Regions from separate parts of the Pseudomonas sp. L7 genome, predicted to be linked through region 4. Evidence: riboswitches for the same ligand, from Rfam matches in the RefSeq annotation. Region 4 holds a riboswitch; each other region holds the start of a gene.
What was found. Region 4 has a riboswitch for cobalamin ahead of cobO (cob(I)yrinic acid a,c-diamide adenosyltransferase). Riboswitches for the same ligand answer to the same signal wherever they lie in the genome.
Positions count from the first base shown of each region.

Region 1: linked by a shared signal. The riboswitch ahead of ACK3BK_RS11155 (TonB-dependent receptor) and the one ahead of cobO (cob(I)yrinic acid a,c-diamide adenosyltransferase) in region 4 are both predicted to bind cobalamin.
Region 2: linked by a shared signal. The riboswitch ahead of ACK3BK_RS12140 (ABC transporter ATP-binding protein) and the one ahead of cobO (cob(I)yrinic acid a,c-diamide adenosyltransferase) in region 4 are both predicted to bind cobalamin.
Region 3: linked by a shared signal. The riboswitch ahead of ACK3BK_RS11625 (CbtB domain-containing protein) and the one ahead of cobO (cob(I)yrinic acid a,c-diamide adenosyltransferase) in region 4 are both predicted to bind cobalamin.

Region 1 covers NZ_CP176784.1:2,467,021-2,473,920, forward strand. The annotation lists gene ACK3BK_RS11155 (TonB-dependent receptor) at 1-1,665, opposite strand, end outside; cobalamin riboswitch at 1,778-1,981, opposite strand; gene ACK3BK_RS11160 (outer membrane beta-barrel protein) at 2,145-2,891, shown strand; gene ACK3BK_RS11165 (N-acetyltransferase family protein) at 2,977-3,546, opposite strand; gene ACK3BK_RS11170 (carboxymuconolactone decarboxylase family protein) at 3,625-3,969, opposite strand; gene lpxO (lipid A hydroxylase LpxO) at 4,072-4,971, opposite strand; gene thpR (RNA 2',3'-cyclic phosphodiesterase) at 5,176-5,790, shown strand; gene ACK3BK_RS11185 (AraC family transcriptional regulator) at 5,837-6,742, opposite strand.
Region 2 covers NZ_CP176784.1:2,697,002-2,703,901, reverse strand. The annotation lists gene paaZ (phenylacetic acid degradation bifunctional protein PaaZ) at 1-1,996, shown strand, start outside; cobalamin riboswitch at 2,086-2,292, shown strand; gene ACK3BK_RS12140 (ABC transporter ATP-binding protein) at 2,404-3,180, shown strand; gene ACK3BK_RS12135 (ABC transporter substrate-binding protein) at 3,177-4,145, shown strand; gene ACK3BK_RS12130 (FecCD family ABC transporter permease) at 4,145-5,167, shown strand; gene ACK3BK_RS12125 (acyloxyacyl hydrolase) at 5,290-5,811, opposite strand; gene ptrR (putrescine utilization regulator PtrR) at 6,041-6,900, opposite strand, start outside.
Region 3 covers NZ_CP176784.1:2,558,082-2,564,981, reverse strand. The annotation lists gene ACK3BK_RS11650 (LysR family transcriptional regulator) at 1-312, opposite strand, end outside; gene ACK3BK_RS11645 (TraX family protein) at 341-1,006, opposite strand; gene ACK3BK_RS11640 (metal-dependent hydrolase) at 1,057-2,142, opposite strand; gene ACK3BK_RS11635 (alpha/beta hydrolase) at 2,333-3,217, shown strand; gene ACK3BK_RS11630 (hypothetical protein) at 3,233-3,964, opposite strand; cobalamin riboswitch at 4,134-4,356, shown strand; gene ACK3BK_RS11625 (CbtB domain-containing protein) at 4,455-4,640, shown strand; gene ACK3BK_RS11620 (CbtA family protein) at 4,651-5,340, shown strand; gene ACK3BK_RS11615 (cobalamin biosynthesis protein) at 5,340-5,732, shown strand; gene cobM (precorrin-4 C(11)-methyltransferase) at 5,764-6,516, shown strand; gene ACK3BK_RS11605 (DUF1272 domain-containing protein) at 6,580-6,831, shown strand.
Region 4 covers NZ_CP176784.1:4,139,220-4,146,119, forward strand. The annotation lists gene cbiB (adenosylcobinamide-phosphate synthase CbiB) at 1-806, opposite strand, end outside; gene bluB (5,6-dimethylbenzimidazole synthase) at 803-1,453, opposite strand; gene ACK3BK_RS19070 (cobyrinate a,c-diamide synthase) at 1,450-2,748, opposite strand; gene cobO (cob(I)yrinic acid a,c-diamide adenosyltransferase) at 2,745-3,356, opposite strand; cobalamin riboswitch at 3,500-3,720, opposite strand; gene ACK3BK_RS19080 (hypothetical protein) at 3,857-4,435, shown strand; gene ACK3BK_RS19085 (C40 family peptidase) at 4,471-5,007, opposite strand; gene ACK3BK_RS19090 (C40 family peptidase) at 5,143-5,784, opposite strand; gene hda (DnaA regulatory inactivator Hda) at 5,910-6,614, opposite strand.

The sequences.
Region 1 (6,900 bases), 1.7 Mb from region 4:
CTGTTGTTTCTCATGGCTGATCGGGTCGTCGACCAACAGCTTCTTCTTGACGATGTGATAGGCGGCCAGGGTCCATTCACCGCGCCCATCCCAGAAGCGCTGCTTGAGCCCCAGCTCGGTCTGCTTCGATTCGGTCAGGTCGTAGTTGATCTGGCTCGGGCTGAGGCTGATCAGGTTGTTCACGCCGTCTTCGCTGGTGGAGTACTGGCCGTACAGCGACAGGTTGTCGGTTACCGCGAACACCAGGCCGGCGCGCCAGTTGCCGCCTTGCAGGCTGCGGTCGACGCGAGTGTCGTTGGTCAGGTTGTCACGGTCGATGTGGTTCTGGTCGCGGCGGATACCGGTCACCAGCGACAGGCGATCGGTCAGTTGGGTGCGGTTCTCGGCGAACAGGGCGAAGGTGTGGGTCGTCGAGAGGGTCTGCGCACGTGTGACGTTCCGACTGTGGAACCAGCCCGGTGCCGGATTCCAGGGATCGACGTAGTCGCCGCCGACATCGCTGTACGGCGAGTTGCTGTCGACATTGAAGCGGATCTTGTTGTACTCCGCGCCGAGCACAGTCTTGCTGTTCAGCCCGAACAACGAGTGATCGAAGGTGAAGCTCTGGCGGTCGCCGATCTGCTCCTGGTTGTGCTTGATCTCCAGGTAGCTCGCGCGCTCCAGCTGCTCGCGGCTCGGATCCCAGGTGTAGTCCTCGGCATTGCGCCAGTGCCGGCGGCTCTTGATGTAGTACAACTGGTTGCTGGCAGTGACGCTGTCGCTGAGGGTCCAGTCGGTGTTGAAGCGGGTCCATTCGTCATGGTAGCGCTGCACGTCGTTCTGGATGTTGTAGTTCTTCTTGCGCAGGCTGTCGCGCAGGTGGCCGTCGATCAGCGGCGTGCCGAAGTAGTTCGATGGCTGTGCGTCGCCACGTTCATGGGCCAACGTGAAGCTCAGGTCGTCGGTGGCATCGAAGCGCAACGCTGCACTCAAGGCCAGGCTGCGAGAGTCGGTGCGGTCGACCCAGCCATTGCCTTCCTGCTTGTTCAGGGTCAGGCGGTAGCTCAGGCGTTCGCTCAGGCTGCCGCCGCTGTCCAGGCCCAGTTGCTGGCGATCCCATGAGCCATAGCCCAGGCGCAGGTGATTGCGGATCTCGCCGTCGAAGGGTTTTTTCGGGATCACGTTGATCACCGCGCCCGTGGCCCCTTCGCCATAAAGTACCGAGGCGGGGCCTCGGATCACGTCGATGCGCTCGACCATCCACGGGTCCACCGGAAAGGTCTGGGTGCCAGCGCCGGTGTACAGGCGCGAACCGTCGAACAAGGTCATCACCGAAGAGTGTCCGCTGAAACCACGGGCGGAGAGCGCAGTGTTGCCGTTGCCCGGGGTGCCGACGGAGGTTATGCCGGGCGAGCGGGTCACTGCATCCTGCACCGTGAGGTTGGCGCGCTGCTGGATCTGCTCGGCGGTGATGCTGGTGGTGCTGGCCGGGGTTTCCAGGGCGCTGAGGTTCAGGCGCGAACCGGCTTGGGTAGGGGTTGCCAGGTCGACGATCTGTTCGTCGCGGGTCTCGGTGATCGCCGTCGAGGGCAGGTCGAGGACCTTGCCTTGCGGCTGCTCTGCCAGCGCCGGCAGGGACACCGCCATGCAGGCGGCCAGGGTGTGAAGCTTGAAGTGTCGGGACATGTCGTTCCAGGGGTTCAGGAATGAATGGATCCCGGTGGAAACAACGCAAAGACGAGCAGACACGCACGCAGGCGCGCACGCGAACACCGGCCTGCGCCCGCCCACCGCGGGTTTGCCAACAGAAGCGTCAGGCCGGTCTCCGGGCTTGCGAGGGTCGTGAAGCCTTCACCTTCCCATGCATGAGCACAGTGGTGTGTCGAAGGATTCGCTCGCTTACCGTTGCGGGGGCAGCGCCGGACTTGTCTGCAAAGACGCACCGGCTTCCCGTTTCACCCTGCGCACGGCGGCGCAGGACACCTGAAACTGGCGCGCATCTGATCATCGAACGCGGAGGGAGTCAATCGTTTGGATGGGCGAAAAAACGTGATGGGTTGCAGGGTTGCGCGTTTTTATTGGATTTTTTTCGAACTTTTCCTACTGACGTTGTCTCGAACCGCTCGATCGCCCTTTTTTATTCAACGTCATGGAGACTTTTGCGAATGTTCACTGGAAAACTGCTGCGTCACACTTGCGCCCTGGCCCTCCTCGGCGCGCCGCTGGCAGCGATGGCAGCTCCCAGCACCGAGCCCCTGTTCACCTTCGGCCTGCTCGGTTCCTACGACAAGTTCAAGTTCGAAGGCGGCGGCGACTCCGACAAGGAGCACCTGGGCCAAGGCGGTGTGTTCGCCAACTTCGGCAACAAGATGACGGCCGAGTCCGGCTTCATCTACCAGATCGGTGCCGAAGCCAAGTACGGCAAGAAGAACGACAACAAGCTCAAGGAGGCACAAGCCGACCTCGACCTTGGCTGGCGTGCCGCGCTGGATGCGCGCAACTTCGTCGATGTGATCGTCGGTGGTGGCTACAGCTGGACCCGTTTCGAGCCCGAGATCAACGACCTGGATACCAAGCTGACCTACAAGTCGCCGTTCGCCAAGGCGGCGCTGGGTTACAACCACCAGTTCGACGCCTCGACCCTGCGTGTCGAGGTCGGCGCCCGTCATACCATCGATGGCCGTGCACGCCTGAAGGTCGACGACTTTGGCAGCGACAGTGTCGACATGAAGGACCGCACCAACCCGTATGCCGAAGTCACACTGCTGATGAACCAGCAGGGCGGCATGCCGATCCAGGCCGGCGTGTACTACACCCGTACCGAGTACAAGATCGACGAGGACTCGCCGGTTGCCGACAACAACAAGCTCAAGCGTGACGAGTTTGGTGTGAAGGTCGGCCTGGCGTTCTGACGCCTTCGATGGTTGTACGCCGTTTGTAAGGGCAGCCTCGTGCAGCGATTGCGGCACGAGGCTGCCCCTGCAGGCTCAAGGGCGCCTAGCGGCCCCGGCGCCGCGACACCCGCGCCTCGATGTTCTTGCGCCCGATCAGCAACGCAGGTTTCTCGGTCACTGGCTCATCGGCCAGCCACTTGTACATCACCAGGCAATCCACCAGCCCCAGTGCTGCATGACGAAATGCCTTGGGCAGGCGCCCGACGGTCTCGAAACCGAGCTTATGCCACAGCCCCACGGCGACCTCGTTGCTCGCCACTACCGAATTGAACTGCAAGGCCAGAAAACCCTCCTGGCGCGCCAGCTTCTGCGAGTGCTCGCACATCAGCCGTGCCACGCCACGTCCGCGTGAACGGGGTGCGACCATGTATCCGCAATTGCCCACGTGCGCGCCCGGGCCTGCGGCATTGGCCTTGAGGTAGTAGGAACCGAGCAGCTCGCCATCCTCTTCGGCCACCAGGGTGTGCAACGGAAACTCCAGCCACAGCGTGCGCGCCTGCTCCTGCGACATCTGCGGGTCGTATGCGTAGGTCTCGCGCGCCTGGACGATGGCCTGGAAGGTCGGCCAGAAACGCTCGAAGTCTTCCGGGGTCATGGGGCGAATGTGGATCATGTCGGTTCCTGCTCGGGCTGGGCCGGCAAGTCTGGGTGGATGGGCGCCGTCATGCAAGTGCTGCGGCGCCCGAGCGCCTCAACTGCCGGCCTTGCCGACCGCATCCAGCGCCCGTGCCGAATACACCAGGGCAGCGCCCGCGTTCATGGCCACGGCCACGCCCAGGGCTTCTGCGATTTCCTCGCGGGTGGCACCGTGTTTGACCGCCTGCTGCGAGTGCACGGCGATGCAGCCGTCGCAGCGGGTGGTCACTGCCACGGCCAGGGAAATCAGCTCGCGGGTCTTGGCGTCGAGGTGGTTGGTCTTGGCGCCGGCAGCGCTGGCGGTGGCGTAGCCGGCCACGGTGTCGGGGGAAAGCTGCTTGAGATCGCCGATGCCGGCCATCAACTGCTTACGGTAGGCGTCCCAGTCCATCATGCTCATCGTCTTCACCTTGTCAGGTTGGCAACAGGAGCTTTCAGGCTAGTCGAAGATGGGGGGAAGGGCGGGCCTCTTCGCCGAGGGGCGAGGAGGCCGCAGGAAGTGTCAGATGTAGATGAACAGCAGCACCAGTGCTGCCACCACGGCCCACTTCTCGAGGTAGTAGCGGGTGCGGTTGCGTTTCTTCATGGCCTTGCCACGTTCGCGGATCTTGTAGATGCGCGTGAACAGACGGTTGATGCCGCCTGTCTTGTCGTTGGCATCGTTGGGTGCGGCAGCTGCGGCCATGACGTTGCGGCTGAACCAGCGGTTGAAGGCGCTTGCCCAGCGGTATTTCAACGGGCGCTCGACGTCGCAGAACAGGATGATACGGTTGTGCTCGGTGGTATTGGCCGCGTAGTGGATGTAGGTCTCGTCGAAGATCACCGCCTCGCCGTCGCGCCAGGAATACTTCTCGCCGTCCACGTCGATGTAGCAGCCATCGTCGTTCGGCGTGTCCAGGCCCAGGTGGTAACGGTACGAGCCGGCATAGGGGTCACGGTGGCGAACCAGCTTGGCTCCCGGCGGCAGGGTGGCGAACATCGCCGCCTTGACCGTGCCGATGCCTTGCAGCAGTTCGGTGGTGCGTGGGCACAGGGTCATCGCCGAGGGATGGCTTTCGCCGTACCACTTCAGGTAGAAGCGCTTCCAGCCGGTCTTGAAGAAGGAATTGAAACCGACATCATCGTAGTTGTCGGATTTCTTGATCTCGCCAGCGTGCAGCAACTGCTGGGCTTCTTCGCGGATTTCCTGCCAATGGTCCTTGAGCGGCTGCAGTTCGGGGAACGATTCCACGGGCAGGTAGGGCTTGGCCGGGTGCTTGGAGAACAGGTACAGGAAACTGTTGACCGGGGCGAGGAAGCTCGAGTGGTCGCCCAACTGACGAGTCAGCTTGTGGCGAACGCGACCGCGCAGGTGAACATAGGCGATCGAGAGGACGAAGATAAGTACGAGTGCGATTTTCATGGACGGTTACTTGTCGAATAAAAATGGCCATGCGCCATGGCTGTAGCCCGCCAGCATAAACAATCGAGTCGCCAGTTTGTACATAATGTTGTTACATCGCTTTGGACCAAGGTGGAATGGTCGGCAGTCTGCGCAAACGATTCAACCCGGCGGCTTGGTGAATCGACACGTCACCCGGTTCTTTGGCTGATCAAGGAGTTTCCGATGGTTCAGGATGCACGCCCAAGCGGTGCGCCCTTCAAGCGCCTTTTCTTTGCCCTGGATTTGCCCGAGGCTCAGCGCCGGGCCGTTGCCCAGTGGCGCCGTGAGTTGGGGTTGCGGGCCGGCAAGCCGGTACCGGCCGAGAATTTTCATGTGACGTTGCTGTTCCTGGGCGATGTGGATGCCGCCCTGGTGCCGGCGCTGTGCGCTGCGGTAGACGGCATGACGCCCCGTGGGACCGGGGCGCCGATACGCCTGCTGCTCGACCGTCTGCAGGTGTGGCGACGTGCTGGTGCACTGGTGCTCGAACCTGGCGAGACACCCGCCAGCCTGCGCCAGCTGGTCTACGGCCTGGAGCAGCGGGTACTGCCGCTGGGCATCGCCGGGCAGGCCCGTGACTATCGTGCGCACCTGACCTTGTCGCGGGACTTCCGGGGGCCGCCGCCCGAGGCTGGCCAGGCGCCGGAGTTTCTTCTCGATGCCCGCCGGTTCGGTCTTTATGAATCGCGCAAGGGGCGTTACTGGCCGCTGGCAGAGTGGCCCTTGGGCGCCGCCGAGGCATTGTCACAGGCAGCGGCCTCGGGGAGGTCGAGCCAGGGCAGGCCAAGGTGGAACTGAGCGCCGGCATCGTGGCGATGGTCCGTCGCCAGGCCTGAGAGCCGGGTCATACCGGCAGGCTGCGGTAGGGCAGTTCGTCACCTGGGCTGCGGGCGAATTCGCGCTTGTACTCGCGGCTGAACTGCGACGTGCTCTGATAGCCTACGCGGTGCGCCACCTGGGCCACACCCAGGCTCTCGCCGATCAGCATCTGCTGCGCCTTGAGCAGCCGCAGGCGCTTGAGGTACTGCATCGGCGCCAGTTCGGTGCAGCGCTTGAAGTGTTCGTGGAAAGTCGAAACGCTCATGTTGGCGCGGCTGGCCAGCGCTTCGACACTCAATGGCTCGGCGTAATGGTCGCGCAGGTAGGCGAGCACGACGCCGATGCGGGCAAAGTGCCCCTGCTGTTCGACCAGTGCCCGCAACACGCCGGCCTGCGGGCCGCGCAGGGCGGTGTACAGCACCTCGCGCACCCGTGTCGCCCCCAGCATTCTGGCATCCAGTGGGTCCTGCAGGCATTCGAGCAGCCGCTCGACGCTGGCGCGCATCGGTTTATCCAGCGCCGCCGAACTCATCGACTGCGGCGTCTGCGCCTGTACTGCCGGGTCTGGTGGCAGGGCCATGTTCTGCACCAGTTCGCTGAGCACGTTGCGGTCGATGCTCACGGCCACGCCGAGCATGGGTGCCTGGGGCGTGGCGAAGGTTTCGCACATGAAGGGCACTGAAAGCGCCTGGATCAGGTAATGCCCGGCACCGTACTCCAGCGTGCGCGGCCCCAGGCGTGCGAGCTTGCTGCCCTGGGCGATGATGATCAGGCTCGGCTCGTAGATCTGCGGGCTGCTGGCCACGTAGTGGTCCCACGACAACACCTGGACCTGGGGCAGGTAGGTGTCGACGAATCCGGGGCGCGGGGCGAGGGCGCGAATCAGCGAGCAGAGGGGGGCATTGGCGTCGACGTGTTGGGTCAGTTGCATGGCAAACCAGTGACAGAGAATCAGACACTGGCATCTTCGCAGATTGACAGTCCAGCGCCAGATTGCTTCGACCAACTCCGGAGAATCAGGCACGAATGCCGGAGGATCGGCTGTGGGCCTGGCCCGTTTCGATGCGCAGAATGCGTGGCCTGAATCGT
Region 2 (6,900 bases), 1.4 Mb from region 4:
CGGCGCCCAGGCCCTGCGCAGCGCCCTCGACGGGCAAGTACTTGCCTACAGCCACGAAGAACGCCCGGACTTCGCCGAAGCGCTGGATTTCGGCCGCCGCCAGGGCCTCGCCGGGCTCATGGCCCTGGATTTTCAACAGCGCGCCGCACGCCTGAAGGCCCTGGCGCTGTACCTGGCCGAGCGCAAGGAACAGCTCTACGCCCTCTCCCACCACAGCGGCGCGACCCGTGCCGACAGTTGGATCGACATCGAAGGCGGCAATGCCACGCTGTTTTCCTACTCCGGCATCGGCACCCGCGAGTTGCCCTCGGGCAACCTGCTGCACGAAGGCCCGGCCATCCCGCTGGGCAAGCAAGGGCGTTTCGCCGGCAGCCATATCCTGGTGCCACGGGCAGGCGTGGCGGTGCACATCAACGCCTTCAACTTCCCGATCTGGGGCATGCTGGAGAAGTTCGCGCCGACCTTCCTCGCCGGCATGCCGTGCATCGTCAAGCCCGCGACGTCCACCAGCTACCTGACCGAAGCCGTGGTGCGCCTGATCGACGAATCCGGCCTGCTGCCACCCGGCAGCCTGCAACTGGTGATCGGCAGCACCGGCGACTTGCTCGAACGCCTGCAGGGCCAGGACCTGGTGACCTTCACCGGCTCCGCCGACACCGCCGCCAAGCTGCGCATGACGCCGAACCTGGTGCGCAACTCGGTGCCCTTCACGGCTGAAGCCGACTCGCTGAACTGCGCCATCCTCGGGCCGGATGTAACCCCGGACGACGAGGAGTTCGACCTGTACATCAAAGAGGTGGTGCGCGAGATGACCACCAAGGCAGGCCAGAAGTGCACGGCCATTCGCCGCGCCATCGTGCCGGCCAGGCACCTGGATGCCGTCGCCACCCGCCTGCGCGAACGCCTGGCCAAGGTGGTGGTGGGCGATCCGGCGGTCGAAGGCGTACGCATGGGCGCGCTGGCCTCCCACGACCAGCAGCGTGATGTCGGCGAGCGCGTGCGCAGCCTGCTGCAAAGCTGCGACCAACTGTTCGGCGCCAGCGACGGTTTTTCGCCGGTAGGCGAAGGCGTGGCCGAAGGTGCGTTCTTCGCCCCGACCCTGCTGCACGCACGCGACCCGCACGCCGAGGGCGGCGCCCACGATATCGAGGCGTTCGGCCCGGTCAGCACCCTGATGGCCTACGACGACCTGGACGAAGCCCTGGCCCTGGCCGCACGAGGCAAGGGCAGCCTGGTGGCGACCCTGGTGACCCGCGACCGCGCCATCGCCGCCAAGGCCATTCCCGCGGCCGCCGCCTGGCACGGCCGTCTGCTGGTGCTCGACCGCGAGGCTGCGCCGGAGTCCACCGGGCACGGCTCGCCGCTGCCACAGCTCAAGCACGGCGGCCCCGGGCGTGCCGGGGGCGGCGAAGAGCTCGGCGGCCTGCGGGCGGTCAAGCACTACCTGCAGCGCGCCGCGATCCAGGGTTCGCCGAGCATGCTGGCGGCGGTCACTGGCGAGCACGTGCGTGGCGCTGAAGTGATCGAGACCGAGGTGCACCCGTTCCGTCGCTACTTCGATGATCTGCGCATCGGCGAGTCGCTGCTGACCCACCGACGTACCGTCACCGAGGCGGACCTGGTGAACTTCGGCTGCCTGTCGGGCGACCACTTCTACATGCATTTCGACGAGATCGCCGCCAAGCAGTCGCAGTTCGGCAAGCGCATCGCCCATGGCTACTTCGTGCTGTCAGCGGCGGCCGGACTATTCGTGTCGCCGGGTGAAGGGCCGGTACTGGCCAACTACGGGCTGGACACCCTGCGCTTTATCAACCCGGTGGGGATCGGTGACACGATCCAGGCGCGCCTGACCTGCAAGCGCAAGATCGACCAGGGCAAGACCAGCCCGTTGGGGCAGCCGCAAGGGGTGGTGGCCTGGGATGTGGAGGTGACCAACCAGCTCGGTGAACTGGTGGCCAGTTACGACATCCTGACGCTGGTGCTCAAGCGCGGCTGAGCATTGAAGGCTTGAAGGTGTCGGCCCTGTCGCGGGAGCGGGCGTGCCCCGCAACAGGGCTGGTTGACTCCCCATCCCATAAATGCTCAGATGCGCCCCTTGTTTCAGGTGTCCCCTGCCGCCGAGCCGGGGATTAAACGGGAAGCCGGTGCCTCGCCCCTGCGAGCAGTCCGGCGCTGCCCCCGCAACGGTAAGCGAGCGATGCATTCGATACACCACTGTGCCAACGGCATGGGAAGGTGAATGCCTCATGCCCCTCGCAAGCCCGGAGACCGGCCTGTCACAGCAGTTGGCAACTCCCGCGGTGGGCGGGCGCAGGCCGGTTCTCGCGGCGGCCGCGCGCCCGCGACAGCTGCGCGCACCTCCACCGTTCGGGTATCACTCACCCTGCGACGGTTGGTTCATCCATGTCATGCCCTACCCTGCACATCCAAGGCCTGCACTGGTCGCCGCACAGCGGTGGACAGCCGCTGCTGGAGGGTATCGACCTGCAGATCGGCGCCGGTGAATTCGTCGGGCTGATCGGCCCCAACGGCAGTGGCAAGACCAGCCTGCTGCGCTGCGCCTACCGCTTCAATCGCCCCAGCGTCGGTCAGGTGCACCTCGATGGCGAGGATATCTGGCAGCGCAACCCACGCTGGGTCGCCCAGCGCATCGCGGTGATGCTGCAGGAGTTCCCCGAAGACTTCGGCCTGAACGTGCGTGACGTCGTTGCCATGGGCCGCACCCCGCATCTGGGCTGGTTCGAGGGCGACGGCGAGCCGAGCCTGATCGACGACACCCTCGCCAGGCTCGACCTGCTGCCGCGCGCCCTCGACGCCTTCGTCTGCCTGTCGGGCGGCGAAAAGCAGCGCGTGCTGCTGGCGCGGGCACTGGTCCAGCAACCTCGGCTGCTGATCCTCGACGAGCCGACCAACCACCTCGACCCACGCTTCCAGCTGGCCCTGTTGCAGCAACTGCGCAGCACCGGCCTGAGCCTGCTGGCCAGCTTCCACGATCTGAACCTGGCCGCCGCCTTCTGCGATCGGCTGTACGTGATCGATGCCGGGCGCATCGTCGCCCACGGCACGCCAGAACACGTGCTCACCGAGCAGTGCCTGGCCGAGGTGTTCGGCGTACAGGCCCTGGTCGATCGCCACCCGCTGGCCTCCCATCCACGCATTACCTGGATCAGCCCTGCATGAAATCGCTGCTCACCAGCCTGGCCCTGCTGGCCGCCCTGCCCCTGGCCGCCGAGGCCGACAACTATCCACTGACCGTGCGCAGTTGCGAGCGCGACGTCACCTTCACCCATGCGCCGCAGCATGCCGTCAGCCATGACATCAATCTCACCGGCATGCTCCTGGCCCTCGGGCTGCGCGACCACATGGCCGGCTACAGCGGCATCAGCGGCTGGAAAACCCTCGACCCAAGCCTGCGCGAAGCACTTGACGGGCTGCCAGAGCTGGCGCCGCGCTACGTGTCGGTGGAAAACCTGCTCGATGCCAACGCCGACTTCTTCCTCGCCGGCTGGAGCTACGGCATGCGCATCGGCGGGCCGGTCACCCCACAGACCCTCGCGCCCTTCGACATCCCGGTGTATGAACTGAGCGAGTCGTGCTCCTGGATCATGCCCCAGCGCCAGGCCAGCCTCGAAGACCTCTACCGCGACCTGGACAACCTTGGCCGGATCTTCGATGTGCGCGAGCGCGCCACTGCGCTGGTTGGCCAGTTGCGCCAACGCGTCGAGCGCGTTGCGGCGCAGATGGCCGAGATCAAGCAACGGCCGCGCGTATTCCTTTATGACAGTGGTGAAGACCGCCCCACCACTTCCGGGCGCCTGGGGATGCCGCAGGCGCTGATCACCACGGCGGGAGGCGATAACGTCATGAGCGATGTGGCCGCCAGCTGGACCCAGGTGAACTGGGAGAGCGTGGTGGAACGCGATCCGCAGGTGATCGTGATCGTCGACTACGGGCCCACCAGTTGGCAGCACAAACGCGACTTCCTCCTGCACCACCCGGCGCTGGGCAGTGTCGAGGCGATCCGCAAGCAGCGCTTCGTGGTGCTGTCGTACCTGGAGGTGACACCGTCGGTGGAGAACGCCCAGGCCATCGAGACCCTGGCCACGGCCCTGCATCCGCAGCGCTTCGCCGAGGCCCGCCGCTGATGCCGATTCGCAGCCCTGCGGGCTATCGCCTGCTGATCGTTTCGCTGCTGCTGGCCTTGCTGCTGTCGTGCCTGCTGTCGCTGGGGTTCGGCTCGGCGCAGGTCGCATTGGGCAAAGTGGTCGGCATTGTCCTGCAGCAGGTGGGGCTGGGGGAAAACGGCGACTGGAGCCGCGGCCAGGCGCAGATCGTCTGGCAGATCCGCGCACCGCGCGTGTTGCTGGGGACGCTGGTCGGCGCAGGGTTGGCAATGGTCGGCGGCGCCCTGCAGGCGGTGACCCGCAATCCCCTGGCCGATCCGCACCTGCTGGGTGTCAGCTCCGGGGCGGTGTTCGGCGCAGTGCTGGTGGTGCTGTTTCTCGGCCCGTTCGCCGGGGCCTTCAGCCTGCCCTTGGCAGCGTTCATCGGCGCGTTGGGCAGTATGTTGCTGGTGCTCGGCGTGGCCAGCCGCGGTGGGCGCCTGGAGAGCGATCGCCTGCTGCTGGCCGGGGTAGCGGTGTCGTTCGTGGTAATGGCCGCCGCCAACCTGCTGCTCTACACCGGCGACCCGCATGCCGCCGCTTCGGTGATGTTCTGGATGCTCGGCGGGCTGGGCCTGGCGCAGTGGTCGCTGTTGTGGCTGCCGGCCGTTTGCGTGCTGGCGGGCTTCGTACTGTTGATGAGCCTGGCGCGGGCGCTGAACGCGCTGATGAGTGGCGAGCAGACCGCTGTGAGCCTGGGCTTCGACACCCGGCGCGTGCGGGCCAAGGTGTTCGTCGGTACGGCGTTGCTGACCGGTGTGCTGGTGTCGCTGTCGGGCGCCATCGGTTTCGTCGGCCTGATGCTGCCCCACGTGGCTCGTCGCCTGGTGGGCGCCGAGCATCGCCGCCTGCTGCCGGCCTGCGCCTTGCTCGGGGCGCTGTTCATGATCTGGGTCGATGTAGGCGCACGCACCCTGATCGCCCCGCAGGATCTGCCAATCGGCATCGCTACGGCGGCCATCGGCGGCCTGTTCTTCATCCTCTTGCTGAGGCGCAAGGCCTGACATGCACGGACGTGGATCGACGGGTGGATGAGCAACTGCTCGAACATCGGGTGGCACGGCAGGTGCTGATCGCCCGCCAGTGATGCACCGTCGGCCCGATACCGACGGTGCACAGGCAGCGCTTAGAAGCCCGCGCTGTAGAACAGCGCGTACGACTCGATGCCGTCGTTCGGCTGCTTGATGCCGGCGTTGGAATAATGCGTGGCGCGGATGCCGATCTTCTGTTGACCCGGCAGCTTCAGGCCGAAACCGATGCGGTCTTCGAAGTTGACCGACGAGCCCAGCTTCTGATCGCCGACGTCGGTCTTGGAGAAGGCGGCCAGGCCGATACCGGCCTCGATGAACGGGACGTAGCCCGAATCGCCGAACTCATAGACAAACACCGGGCTGAACGACAGGGAGTGGGCGCCGCTGTAGTCACCGCCCTCCCAGTAGGTGTAGGCGCCATCCCAGTAACCGGTCAGGTGACCGGTGCTGCTCTGCAGCCACTTCTTGTCCCAGTCGAACGACAGGCCGATGCGATAGGTCATGTCGCCCTGACTGGTGGCGCCCACGGCGCCAGAGATTTGCGCGGCCTGGGCCAGGTTGGTACCGGCAAGGGCCAGCACGGCGGCGGCCAACGAGGTGGCAAGACGGGTTTTCATCAATGACTACTCCAGAAGGTCTTCACGGGCAGGTGCCCTGGTGGGTCGTGCCTGCAGCAAGTGGAGGCTTGGCCTCTCGTTCTTCGCTTGCGCCCCAGGCCATCCCACCTGGGGTCACAAGTAGTAATACTTTTCTGATTATCGTCAGCCGCGATAAAAGATGAAAGTCATTTGCCACTATCGAATAGGAAAAAAGTTAGCAAGGTATCGGTTTTTCGCCTTGAACCCTTCAGCCGGCCTGCTCCTCCAGCAGGCGGATGAACATGCTCAGGCTGCGTGACACCGTACCGCGACGCCACACCAGCCAGGTCTTGAGGTAACGAAAATCCTCGGACAACGGCCAGGCGCTGACCGTACTGGCGCCGGGCATGCTGTCGAGCATGCTGCGCGGCATCAGGGCCAGGCCTGCACCGGCGCTGACACAGGCGAGCATGCCGTGGTACGACTCCATCTCGTGGATCTTGCCCGGGACGGCCTTGTCCTTGACGAACCAGCTCTCGAAGTGATGCCGGTACGAGCAGTTGGCGCGAAAGGCATAGATGCTTTCGCCGTTGACGTCCTGGGCGCGGCTGACCGGAGCGTGGTTCAAGGGGGCGATGACCATCATCTCCTCCTCGAACACCGGCATGCCTTCGAGTGTCGGGTGCAGCACCGGGCCATCGACGAAGGCTGCCACCAGCCGCCCCGACAGCACCCCTTCGAGCATGGTCCCCGAAGGGCCGGTGGAAAGATCCAGGTCGACCTTCGGATAACGCTGGTTATAGGCTGCCAGCACTGCCGGAATGCGTACCGCCGCAGTACTCTCCAGCGAGCCGAGGGCAAAGGTGCCTTGCGGGTCTTCTCCGGCCACGGTCGAGCGTGCCTCCTGCACCAGCTCAAGGATGCGCCGGGTGTATTCAAGGAAGTTCCAGCCCGCAGGAGACAGGCGCAGGCGGCTCTTTTCGCGGATGAACAGCTCCACCCCCAGGTCTTCTTCGAGCTGCTTGATACGGGTGGTCAGGTTCGACGGCACCCGATGGATGTGTTGGGCGGCAGCGCTGATGCTGCCGTGCTCGGCCACCGCCTTGAACATTTCCAGTTGCACCAGGT
Region 3 (6,900 bases), 1.6 Mb from region 4:
GAACGACAGCGGGGCCGTCAGGCGCAGGGTGCCTGTCGGTCGTCCGCGGCGCTGGGCCATGGTGGTCTCGACTTCGTCCAGGTCTTCGAGGATCTGCCGCCAGCGTTCGAACGCCACTTGGCCTTCATCGGTCAGGCTCAGTTTGCGCGTGGTGCGGTTGAGCAGGCGTACTGCCATGCGCGATTCGAGGCGTGCGATGCTCTTGCCCACCGCCGAGCGGGTCAGGCCCAGGCTCGCGGCGGCTGCAGTGAAGCTGCCGGCCTTCACGGCACTGACGAAGGCTGCGATGTCGCCGAAGCGGTTAGGTTCCATGGGACTGTTCCTGGATATCCGAGGCTCCCTAGGATGGGGGCAGATCCAGGTATTGCAAGGCCTTGATCGCCATCAAGTGCAAGGGATAGAACCCGTAGGCCCAGCGCCCTACAGGCACGATGGACGCCCCCTGGTAGGCCAGCATCCGCAAACCCAATGGCAGCGCCATTGCAGCTGTGGCCAGCACCAGCAGGGAAAAAGGCTGCCAGGGATGTGCCCGCAACCAACTGTTGGTCAGGTTGGCGCCCATTGCCAACAGGCAGGGCACCAGCCATCCCGGCCAACCCTGCGACCACAGCACCAGGCAGGCCGCCGGCAGCAATACCCCCGGCAAGCCGTACATCAGCCGATCACTGAAAACCAGCGCCAGCCCGGCACTAACGAGCCCGACAATGCGCGCAGCAGCCTGCGGATGCCTCACCCCCCAGGCGACCAGCAGGCCAAGGGTCAGGGTGGGCATGACGTTGAGCGTATGCGAGCCATTGTCCAGCCACCGGTACGGGCCTTCGGCAAGTATCGAGAAGGCCAGCATCCAGCTCAGGTAGCGAGCGTTGGCGGCGGTGTACAGCACGCCTGGCTGGCCGCGCGCGACATGACAGGCGATGACCAGGCAGAACAGTGGAAAGGCCAGTCGCCCGATCACGAACAACCCGTCGGCACTGGGCCACAGGTAGCGCAAATGATCGGCGACCATGCTCAGGATCGCCGTCCACTTGACCAGGTCGAGCCCGCTCGAGCGGCCGTTCAGTGCCCCACCTCGGATTGCGCCGAGGGGTTCAGGTAGCGTGTGGTCCAGGCCGCCAGGGGCAGCGGAGGCTGCTGCTGGAGGATACGACGCCAGATCAGCCCCAGGTCATGGCCGTTGAACATCGCGGCACCGCCACGCCAGTTCGCCGGGGTGTCGACCACCCACTGTCCCTGGCTGTCGCGGTGAGCCATGCTGAAACGGAAGGTGTAGTTACCGGGAATGCCCATGCGCAGGTCGGTGACCACCAGTACATCGCCCACCACGTCATAACGCAGCCAGTCATCGGTGAACCAGCGCAGCCGCTCGTGCAGCGCGACGCCCTCGAGCACCTTGGCGGCCTCCAGGTTCAGCGACAGGCGCTGCATCTCGGGCGGTTCGCGGTCGAACACACTGCTCACGCCCTCGTAGTAATGACCATCCGGTGTCTTGGCCAGCACCCGCCAGACCAGGCTGTTGAAGGCCATGGGCACTGCACGCAGGTGATCGACCGCAACGCCCTGGCGGCCCAAGGCCTCCTGGAAACGCTGCTCGACCGCCGTGCGCCCGGCCAGCCCAAAGCCCAGATACGCCGTGCTGAACACCAGGGCTGCTGTCATCAGGGGTATCGCCTTGCCGCTCAGCCCTCGCCACGCGGCATAGATCACAGCGACCAGCAGTGGCACGGTGTAGACCGGATCGATGATGAACACCGCCGCCCAGCTTTCGGGAATGAGCGGCAGCGGCCAGAACAATTGCGTGCCATAGACCGTGAACGCGTCCAGCAGAGGGTGGGTGACCAGCACCAGCCAGAACGCCACGAACAACCGGGGCCAACGGTATCCCTTGTCGGGCCAGCGCCTTTGCCCAACCCAGGCCACCAGCCACGCCAGCAGCAGCGCCAGACCGGTAAGGACGAAGATCGAGTGGGAAAAACCACGGTGATAGGTCATCTGCGAAACGGGGTCCGCATACCGGATCACCACATCGAGATCGGGCAAGGTGGCCAGCGCGGCGCCATACAGCAGCGAACGGCGGCCCTGGATGCGACCGAGCACCGTACCTTGCAGGGCGGCACCGAGTACGGCTTGGGTAATCGAGTCCAAGGTGAGTCTTCCATCGGCAGGGTCAGGGAAACCTACCCCTCGGCGCCCGCGGCGGCAAGCGTGCAGAGCCCCTCGATGGCACCGGGGAAACAGCTTGCAAACATGTGTCAGCACCGCTCGGGAAAAATTGCCTGCAGCGAGGCCATGGCTTCTGCTAAAAACGACGATTCCCAGCAGCCTGATGACACCCATGACCGACACCCTGCTCACTCACTTCAAACGCCGCTGGCTCATGTGGCTGGCCATGGCCCTGCTGGTGGTGGGCCTGCCCGCGGGCTGCGCGGTCTTGCAGCACAAGGAGCGCGAACTGGTGTTTCGTATCGAGCCGGGCCAGGCCAGTTGGTTCAGGGGCCTGCCTGCCGACGTACAGGAACTGGACCTGCGCCCGCGCAACTTCACCGACGACCAGAGCCTGCATGCCTGGTGGTGGCCGGCCAAACGCGCCGATGCGCCGGCGATACTCTACCTGCACGGCGTACGCTGGAACCTCACCGGCCAGATGTTCCGCATCGAGCAGTTGCACGCCATGGGCTATTCGGTGTTGGCCGTGGACTACCGCGGTTTTGGCCAGAGCCGAGGCGACCTGCCGTCCGAAGCCACGGTTTACGAGGACGCCCGAATTGCCTGGGAGCGCTTCGCCCAGTTGCAGCCGGTGCCGGGCAAGCGCCTGATCTTCGGCCATTCGCTGGGCGGTGCGGTCGCTGTGGAGCTTGCCTCGGAGCTCGCACGCCAGGCACGCCAGCAAGGTAAGCCTGTACCTGCGCGCGGCCTGATTCTCGAATCCACCTTCACCTCCCTTGGCGACGCGGCGGCATCAGTGGCCGATACCACACTGCCGGTGCGCTGGCTGCTGTCGCAGAAATTCGACTCGCTGGGCAAGATCGCCGATATCGGTTTGCCGCTGCTGCTGGTGCATGGCCTGGATGATCGGTATGTGCCCCCCCGCTTCAGCGAGGCGCTGTTCGAGGCGGCCCAACAGCCCAAGACCTTGCTCCTGGTGCCGGGAGCGAGCCACAACAACAGCATGAGCCTGGCCGGCCAGCGCTATCGACGCGCGATCGAAGCATTGCTGTGAAACCACGGGTAACGATCACTGCACCGGCAGGAAATTCATCAATAACAGGCTCTGCGCGTAATTGAGGCCGATCCGTCGATAACGCTCATCCAGCATCTGCGCCAGCAGATCGAGGCGCGCCACGATCTTGCCGAATTCGACGGCAAAGCTGAGGTTGCTGCCCTCCTCCGAGATTTCGTTGGAAAACAGTAGCAACACACCATTGGCGTCCTGGCGCTGACTGAGCATCCAGGTAGCCTTTTCGATGTTGCGCGCGGCGTTATTGACGAACAGTGGATCAATCGCATCGGTCATGTAGAACTCGGTGCGCCCACCGTGGGCGGTAATCAACATGCTGCCGATGGCATAGATGAACGCCCCGACTCGATCTCCACGAAACTCCGGGCTCAAGGCGTAGCTCAGCGCCGCCAGGTCACGGCGCTCGCCCAGTTGCGGCAATGGCTGGCGCTGCTCGATGGCCTGGCGGATCTGGCGCTCGGCGGTGGCCGCATCCAGATAGCCGGACTGCTTCCACTGATTGGGGTTGCGCAGGTAGAGCTTGTTCATCAGCAGATACAGGCTCTGCAGGTTGTCGCGCATGGACAAGGTCGCCATGCGGTCGACACTGGTCTGGAACAACTCGCTGGGATGACCATTGCCTAACTGGGTGAATACGTCGCGCCCCTGCTGCCCGGTGCACGCGCACAGGGCGATCAAGACACCCACCAGCGACAGGCGGGCACGGCGGCGATAGGCAGGAACAGGCATCTGCACCGGGGTCCAGGGTCAGCGGCCGGGCCGGAAATCGGCACAGCCTGGCCATGCATAGAGCCCCTGAACGCCAAAAAGTGCGACGTGCAAGGCAGGTTGATGATTTCCAGTCGCTACGCCTGCGCGATTCGTAACAAGAATTGACGACCAAAGCATGGCCGTGATCTCCTAATACATTACGTAGGGTGCCCCTTGCAGGGGTGAAACGGGAAACCGGTGCGTCAATGGCTCTTCATGGGCCTGACAAGTCCGGTGCTGCCCCCGCAACGGTAAGCGAGCGAGCGTCTGATCCACTGTGCCTGCAGTTCGGCATGGGAAGGTGACGCTCTCCCCAGGAGCCAGGCTCCTGCTCGTCAGCCCGGAGACCGGCCCGACGTCTTGTGATCACACCCCGCGGTGGGCGGGCGCTGTTGCATGTCCCTGGGCGGTTCTCGCCTGGGGTTGCCGCGCTTCCTGTCGCCCATGAAAAAAAGCAGAGGAATGCGTCATGTCCGTCACCAGCGCCAAACACAGCATCGCAACCCCCGTCAGCCTCAGCCAGCGCCTCGTCGTTGCGGTCGGCGCCAGCCTGCTGGGCCTGTGCCTGGTGTACTTCGCCGGGTTCTCCCATCTCGAGGCGGTTCACAACGCTGCCCACGATACCCGCCACAGCGCCGCCTTCCCTTGCCACTGAGTGCCCGACAATGATCAAGCGTATCGCTCGAACTGCAGGCTTCAGTGGCCTGCTCGCCGCACTTTTGCTGACGCTGTTGCAGAGTTTCTGGGTCGCGCCCTTGATCCTGCAGGCCGAAACCTATGAAAGCGCGGCCCCCACCGAGCAGCATGAGCACACCGCTGAAAGCGCCGGAGGCCATGAGCACGACGCAGAAGCCTGGTCGCCGGAAGACGGCTGGCAGCGTGTGCTGTCGACCACCGGCGGTAATCTGGTGGTGGCAGTCGGTTTCGCGCTGATTCTCGCCGCACTCTACAGCCTGCGCGAACCTGGTCGGGTCAGTACTGGCGCGTTGTGGGGCCTGGGCGGCTTCGCCGTGTTCTGCCTGGCACCGACCCTGGGCCTTCCGCCTGAACTGCCTGGCACCGCCGCTGCCGATCTGGGCCAACGCCAGACCTGGTGGATCGGCACCGCCGCCGCCACTGCGGTGGGCCTGGCGTTGCTGGTCTTCGCGCGCCACTGGCTGCTGAAGGTGCTCGGCGCAGCGCTGCTGGTCGTGCCACACCTGATCGGCGCCCCTCAGCCACTGGTGCATGAAAGCCTGGCACCCGAAGCGCTGGAAGCACAGTTCAAGGTTGCCTCCTGGCTGACCAACGCAGCTTTCTGGGTTGCATTGGGCCTGCTGAGCGCCTGGCTCTACCGTCGCTCCGCGCAGGCCTGATGGCCGCGCTATATGTCGGTTTCGGCTGCCGCAGGGGTTGCCCGGCGGCGGTTCTGGAAACCCTGCTGCACCGTACGCTGGCCGACAACGGCCTGCCGCTGGCCGCCTTGCGCGGTATCGCCAGCATCGATCTCAAGGCCCAGGAGCCCGGCCTTCGGCAACTGGCCGAGCAACTCGGCCTGCCCCTGACGCTGTACAGCGCCCAGCAACTGCACCCTTTCCTGCCCCTCCTCAGCCACCGCTCCGAAATGGCCTTCAACGCCACAGGCTGTTGGGGAGTGGCAGAGAGCGCAGCGCTGGCACTGGCTGACGAGGGTCAGCGCTCGCCGATCCTGACAGTCACTCGACAGGTGCTCGGTGACGCTACCCTTGCCCTGGCCAGCAACGGATAATCGCTTTTCATTTCATGCTCAAGGACTTGCCATGACGGTCTATTTCATCGGTGCCGGCCCCGGCGACCCGGAGCTGATCACGGTCAAGGGCCAACGCCTGATCCGCCAATGCCCGGTGATCATCTACGCCGGCTCACTGGTACCGCCCGCGGTACTTGAAGGCCACACGGCCAGTACCGTGATCAACAGCGCCGAACTGCATCTCGAGCAGATCATCGCCGCCATTCGCGACGCCCATGAAAAGGGGCTGGATGTCGCCCGGGTACACAGCGGCGACCCCAGCCTGTATGGCGCCATCGGCGAGCAGATTCGCCACCTGCGCGAACAGGGCATCGACTACCAGATCATTCCTGGCGTTACCGCCACGGCCGCCAGCGCCGCCCTGCTCGGCTGTGAACTGACGCTGCCAGACATCGCCCAGACGGTCATCCTGACCCGCTACGGCGACCGCTCACCGATGCCGGCAGGCGAGCAACTGGCGGACCTGGCGCGCCACCGCAGTACCTTGGCCATCCACCTGGGGGTACGCCATCTACCGCGCATCGTCGACGAGCTGCTGCCGCACTACGGGGCAGATTGCCCGGTGGCAGTGATCCACCGCGCAACCTGGCCCGACCAGGACTGGGTCAGGGGCCGCCTCGCCGATATCGTCGACGCTGTTGCCGACAAAGGCTTCCGACGCACTGCGCTGATTCTCGTCGGCCACGTGCTAGGCGACGCGCCATTTGCCGACTCGGCCTTGTACCGCGCCGGCCACGCCCACCTGTATCGCCCCGGCGACTGAGGATTGCCAGCCAGCCTCCAGCGACCGACACTGGCGCATCACTGTCCGTACCGGAGTTGCGCCATGCTCGAGCTACGCCCCAATTGCGAATGTTGCGATACCGATTTGCCCCCCGATACCCTTGACGCGTTGATCTGCTCGTTCGAATGCACCTTCTGTCGCCGCTGCGCCGAGCACCATCTGCAGGGACAGTGCCCGAATTGCGCAGGACAATTGCGGCAACGCCCGACGCGGGTCGGCACTGCGCTGATCAACAATCCCGCCTCCACGCAACGCGTGAACAAACCTCACCCAGCTTGTCTGCGCTCTACCTGAGCATCCTCACCCCATACCGGCCCGCGAGCAGCGTCGCCGCCCCACGTGCCGCTTTTTTGTAAGACTTTT
Region 4 (6,900 bases):
GGCCCCTCACCCAGACGGGCGCGTTCGTGCAGCTCGCCGTGGTACACCGCCGGGCCTCCCAGCTCCACGCCCAGGGCACCGGCCCCTGCGGCCATCACCGGGCCCGCGTTGGGGCTGTCCCACAGTGGCGCCTGGCTGCGCCAGCACCTCAAGGCCAGGCGGGTCTTGCCCAGCAACGCGTAGGTCAGTGCCACCAGCCTGGCCGGCAGGAAGTTGAGCACATCGTCGATGCGCGCCGCAGCCCAGCCAAAGCGCTCGAAGCGCTCATTGCGATAGCCCCACATGGCATCCAGGGTATTGCTCAGGCGATACAGCACCACGCCCGGCGCACCGGCCACGACGAACCAGAACAGCGCGGCGAACACCGCATCGCTGCCATTCTCCAGCACCGACTCGGTGGCGGCGCGGGCCACGGCAGCCTCGTCGAGCTCGCGGGTCTCGCGGCTGACCAGATAGCCTACCCGTCGCCGTGCTTCATCCAGATCCCCTTGGCGCAGGGCCTGGGCCACGGGCAATACATGCTCGCCCAGGCTGCGCATGCCCAGCGCGCAATACAGCGCCAGGGCGTCCACCAGCCAACCGATGTAGGGCAGCCACGACAGGATCAGCGCCAGCAGGGTCAAGGGCACCACGGCCAGGAACCAGGCACTGACGCCGTGGCTGCGCCAGCCACGGCCACCGGCATTCAAGCGCTGCTCCAGACGCCCGGCGAAGTTGCCGAAAGCCACCAGAGGATGACGCCGCTGCGGCTCCCCCAACAGCGCATCCAGCGCCACACCGGCGACGGTCAGCAAGGCGATGCTCATGGCCGCTCTCCCCATTGGTTCTCGTAGAGCATCTCGCTCAGCGGCCGCTCACGCGCCCAGTCTTCCAGCACCAACATGGGCGCTTCGTAAAATTTCGCCACCGGCCCCAGGCACAACACCGCCACCGGCTTGGCCCCAGTCGGCATGCCCAGCAGCTCGCCCAGCGCCTGCGGGTCGAACAGCGACACCCAGCCCATCCCCAGCCCCTCGGCGCGTGCGGCCAGCCAGAGGTTCTGGATCGCGCAGGCCATCGACGCCAGGTCCATTTCCGGCAGGGTGCGGCGGCCGAAGATGTGCGGCTCGCGCTTGTCCATCAAGGCGGCTACCAGCACCTCGGCGCACTCGCCGATGCCTTCGACCTTGAGCCTCATGAATGCATCGGAGCGCTCACCGAGGGCCTCGGCGGTGCGAATCCGCTCTTCCTCCACCAGCGCCTGGATGCGCAAGCGCAGATCGCGCTGGCTGATCCGAATGAAGCGCCAGGGCTGCATCAACCCGACGCTGGGCGCCTGGTGCGCGGCGGCCAGCAGCCGGGCAAGCAGCGCAGGCGCCACGTCGCCGCCAATGAAGTGGCGCATGTCGCGACGTTCGCCGATCGCGCGGTAGACCGCAGCGCGCTCGGCCTCGCTGAAAGCGTGTTCGTTCATGGTCGCAACAGCGCCACCGCCGCTTCGGGGTTGGAAGGGAAATAGAAGTGCACGTAGGACGCCGTCAAGCGCCCCAGACGATAGACCGCCTCGTTGCCACGTCCGCCATTGGGGCTCAGGCCACGGGCGATGGGCACAAGCTCGGTGGTGGTCAGAGAGTGGTGGTAGGTATGGCCACGCAGGGTGCCTTCAGGCAACTCGACAGCCTGCAGCGCCAAGGCGGCGAGGCGCTTCTGCATCACGGCTTCGCCGGGCAACAGTCCCAGCAGCTCGGCGCGCTCGCCCGCAACGTCGGTCAAGGCATCGAGCAGATAGAGCATGCCGCCGCATTCGGCCAACAAGGGTTTGCCTTCGGCATGATGGCCGCGGATCGCCTCGCGCATCGGCGCGTTGGCCGCCAGGGCGTGGTGATGCAGTTCGGGGTAGCCGCCAGGCAAATACAGGCTGTCGACCACAGGCAGGTGGCGATCATGCAACGGCGAGAAGAACACCAGCTCCGCGCCGTGATCGCGCAGCAGGTCGAGATTGGCGCCATAGAGGAAGGCGAAGGCCTCGTCGCGGGCCACACCGATGCGCACACCGGCCAGGCTTGCGGCCGAGTGCACGGTTTGTGGCTCGACAAAGGCCACCGGTGGCGGCAAAGCAGCATCGCAGCTGGCGCCCAAGGCCTCGGCGGCGGCGTCCAGGCGTGCATCCAGATCGTTCAGCTCACTGGCCTGGACCAGCCCGAGGTGACGGCTGGGCAATTCGATGCCGCGCTCGCGAGACAACCCGCCATACCAGCGCAAGCCTTCGGTCAGGCTGCCTTCGAGCAGTTGCGCATGACGCAGGCTGCCGACCCGGTTGGCCAGCACGCCAGCGAATGGCAGGTCGGGCTGGTAGCGCGCCAGCCCCAGGGCCAGGGCCCCGAAGGTCTGGGCCATGGCAGTGCCATCGATCACCGCCAGCACCGGCACGCCGAAATGCCGCGCCAGGTCAGCGCTCGACGGCGTGCCGTCGAACAGCCCCATGACACCCTCGATGAGGATCAGGTCGGCTTCGGCGGCGGCGTCCCACAACAGGCGGCGGCTCTCCTGCTCGCCGATCATCCACATGTCCAACTGATACACCGGGGCGCCGCTGGCGCGCTCCAGGATCATCGGGTCAAGAAAATCCGGCCCGCACTTGAACACCCGCACCTTGCGCCCGAGGTTGCGGTGCAGGCGCGCCAGGGCGGCAGTCACGGTGGTCTTGCCTTGGCCGGAGGCCGGCGCGGCGATCAACACCGCTGGGCAATGACGGGTGGCTCGACTCACAGTTCAACGCCCTTCTGTGCGCGGATACCGGCCTGGAAGGCGTGCTTGAGCATGCCCATCTCGGTCACGGTGTCGGCCAGCTCGATCATCTCAGGCTTGGCGGCGCGGCCCGTGACGATGACGTGCTGCATCGGTGGACGGGCCTGGATGTCCGAGAGCACCTGGTCGAGGTCGAGGTAGCCGTGCTTGAGGGCGATATTCAGCTCGTCGAGCACCACGAACTGCACCGACGGGTCCTGCAGCAACTGGCGGGAGACCGCCCAGGCCGCTTCTGCAGCCGCGATGTCGCGCTGGCGGTCCTGGGTTTCCCAGGTGAAGCCCTCGCCCATCACGTGGTAGCGCACTTCATTGGGGAAACGGCGGAAGAACAGCTCTTCGCCAGTGCTGTTGCGACCCTTGATGAACTGCACTACCCCGCACTGCATGCCATGCCCCAGCGCGCGGGCGAGCATGCCGAAGGCCGAGCTGCTCTTGCCCTTGCCATTGCCCGTGAGCACCAGCAGCAGGCCACATTCGTTGGGGGAGTTGGCGATACGTTCGTCGATGATCGCTTTTTTGCGCTGCATGCGCGCCAAGTGGCGTTCGTCGCGTTCGGTGGATTCGCTCATCAGGGGTTCTCCGCAAGCTGTCGACGCACCGGTCGGGCACTCGCGGGCGGGCACCAGGCAACGACAGAAAACAAGGCAGGCAGGCGAAGGGAGCGCGCAAAAGCCGTGGCGACACCACGGGGCAGCGCGCATCACCCTCCGTGATGCCGTTGGCAGTGACAGGCCGGTCTCCGGGCTCGTGAGCCGGGCCTTGGCCCGAAACCGCGCGCCTTCCCGGGTGTGGACACCCAGTGGCCTTGCGCGGCCTTGACTCACCTACCGTTGCGGGGGCAGCGCCGGATTCGCGCCCTGCTGGCGCCCACCGGCTTCCCAGTTTCACCCTGCCGGAGCTGATCCGCAGAGCACCTGAAACACGCCGCGAAGGTTAGAGGGTTGCACCGGGAGCGTCAATTAAACGCGGACGATGAACGGTTGATCTGGATGCTTGTCTCACTATTGAAGCAGTGATATCACATAGCCATCACCGGCTGTACGCGACCATAATAAAAGGAGAGCGCGGCATGCAAGGCTTGATCATCAACAACCCGCACCTGGAGTTCCTGCGCCCGGCCCTGGAGCGCTGGATCGACTGCATCGACCGTTTCAACCAGATCCACGGCGACGGCGACGCGCCCTACTGGCATGGTGCCCAGGCCAATGCCGGTATTCTCGCCGCGGCGGCCTGGCAGGCCGAGCTGGTGGCGCTGCAGCAGTATCAGAGCAAGAAGCAGCGTGACGAAGGTGAGCGCGAAGGGCGCTGCGATCTGTCGATTGCCGGTGCCGAACACTCCATTCATCTGCACACTGAACAGCGCTGGCCGAAGATCGCCCGCCTGGATCTGGCGGGGGCCCTGCAGGAGGCGGCGACGTTGGCGCGGCTGACAGCCTATCCCAGCCAGCTCAAGGCCGGGGCGCTGTTCGTCAGCCCGTGGAAGGCGGGGCAGAATGCAAGCCCCGAGGAACTGCAGGATCTGGTCGATGACCTGAACAAGCACACGGCCTGTGCGATTGCCTGGTACTTCCCGTATGCGTACCGCAAGCTGCATAACGAGTCGGGGCAATACCATCCGGGGGTGGCGCTGTTGCTCAAGCAGGCTTGAATGTACGTCGGGGCTGCTGTGCAGCCCCGACGATCTCAGGGATTCTGCGCCAGATGCCCCGGCGTCAACACCCGCTTGGCCTGCAGGTAGGCCTTGGACCAGTAGCTGTTCGACAGGTAGTCCAGCCGCACCGTACCGCCGGTGGACGGCGCATGCACGAAGCGCCCTTCACCCACGTAGATCCCGGCATGGCTTACCTGCGAACCACCGCCGGTGGCGAAGAACACCAGGTCACCGGACTGCAGTGCGTTGATGTTCACGGTCGGCGCACGCATGACGATCATCTCGCGGGTCGAGCGTGGCAGGCTGATGTTCGCCGCATCGCGGTACACATAACCGATCAGGCCACTGCAATCGAAGCCCGAGTCCGGCGTGTTGCCGCCCCAGCGATACGGGGTGCCGACCAGACCGATGGCACGGATCAGCACGTCGTCAGCCACGGGCGACGAGGAAGGCTGGTCAATGAAGGTAACCTGCGGCTTGGCCACGGGTGCCGGGGCCGGAGCACGGCTGGAACAGGCGGCAAGCAGTGCCACCAGGGAGAGGAATGCGAAGCGCGTCATCATCGCCATGGGTCAGAACCTGTCTGAGACCAATCGGCCGCAGCCGAAAAAAGAGTTAAGGATTTAGATTAGACGCTATTCGTAAATGCGCACGGCGGCTAGCTTTTCAGCTACGCCGCCGTGCGAGGATACAGCATTTTGATATCAGTTGCGCGACAGGGTAGTGGTCGGCGCCATGGCCAAGGCACGCTTGGCTTCGATGAAGGTCTTGCTCCAGTAACGGTCACCGAGGTTGTCGATGCGCACACCACCGCTGCGGCGGCTGCTGGAGTGGATGAACTGGTTGTCGCCCAGGTAGATGCCGGCATGGCTGACACGGCCACGGCCATTGGTGCTGAAGAACAGCAGGTCACCTGGCTTGAGCTTGTTGCGTGCGACCTTGGGTGCGTCGACGTTGATCATCTCGCGGGTCGAGCGCGGCAGGTTCATGCCGGCCTCTTCGCGGAACAGGTAGCCGATGAAGCCGCTGCAATCGAAGCCGGACTGCTCGGAAGTACCGCCGAAACGATAACGGGTGCCGATCAGCGACATGCCACGCTCCAGGATGCTGTCTGCAAGGACGGGCAGCTGGTAGGGCTTGCTGTTGCTGGAGAAGGCTTGGAGGTCTTCATCGGTGGCGAGGTCTTCTTCATCGAATACCGACGAATGCGACGCCTTGGCCTTGACCGCGGTTTGCGCGGTGACCGATGGGTGATCCTGGGGCTGGGAAATCGGGCCTTGGGCCGCGCAGCCAAAAAGCAGGGTCACGAGTGCGAGTGGCACGAGGGGTGCGAAGCGCTTGAGCATGGGCACGACCGTGTCTGTAATCCTTTAGAAGGGGGAAACTATGCCTTCTATCGGACCTATTTGCAAATTTTATCGAAAAAAATGTGACTTTTGCGTTTTGCCGCTCTGGCCCGGTGTTTTCAGGGTTACCAGCCGAGGGTTTCCTTGAGGAAGGGGATGGTCAATTTGCGCTGGGCCTGCAGCGAGGCCTGGTCGAGGCGCTCGAGCAGATCGAACAGTGCGCTCATGCTGCGCGTGCCACGGGTGAGAATGAAGTGCCCGACCTCATCGGTCAGGTGCAGGCCACGACGTGAAGCCCGCAGTTGCAAGGCGCGCAGCTTGTCTTCGTCGGACAGGCCACGCATCTGGAAAATCAGTGCCAGCGTAAGCCGTGACTTAAGGTCGGCAAGCTTGATCGGCAGCTCCCGCGGCGAACTCGATGCCGCCAGCAGCAAGCGCCGGCCGCTGTCTCGCAGGCGATTGAACAGATGGAACATCGCCTCTTCCCAGTCGGCCTTGCCGGCAATCACGTGCAGGTCGTCGATGCACACCAGCTCGTACTGCTCCAGATGATCGAGCAGCTCCACGCCACGGTCGAGCAATTGCGCCAACGGCAGGTAGACAGCGGGTTCGCCCAGTTGCTGGAAACGGTGGGTGGCAGCCTGCAGCAGGTGAGTACGCCCCGCGCCCTGCTTACCCCATAGATAGATGAGGCTCTCGGTCCAGCCGGCGTCGGCTTCGCACAGCCGCTCGACATAGCCCAGCGCCGCGGCGTTGGCACCCGGATAGTAGTTGATGAAGGTGGCGTCATCGCGCAGGCGCACACCCAGGGGCAACTGGATCGGTTTCATGCTGGCGGGCGGTCGCGAGGACCAAAGGGGGCCTTTGGTGAAGAGTTTGCAAAGTCTATACCCGCAACGCGGGCGGCACAATCAGGGAGGGGAATAGCGCAAGCAAAATCAACGGGTTGCGTGATGTTTGAACAACCAGAACAGCGTCCCGGCCAAGCGCCTCATCCGGTAGCGTGCCAAACTCGAAGTCGCCTGGGTGCAAAAGCAGGTCGCCTGGGTGCGATTTTTCCGCTCGGCCGGCTCATAACCTGAGCGGCAGCCACCGCCGCGCGGGGCGTCATGACAT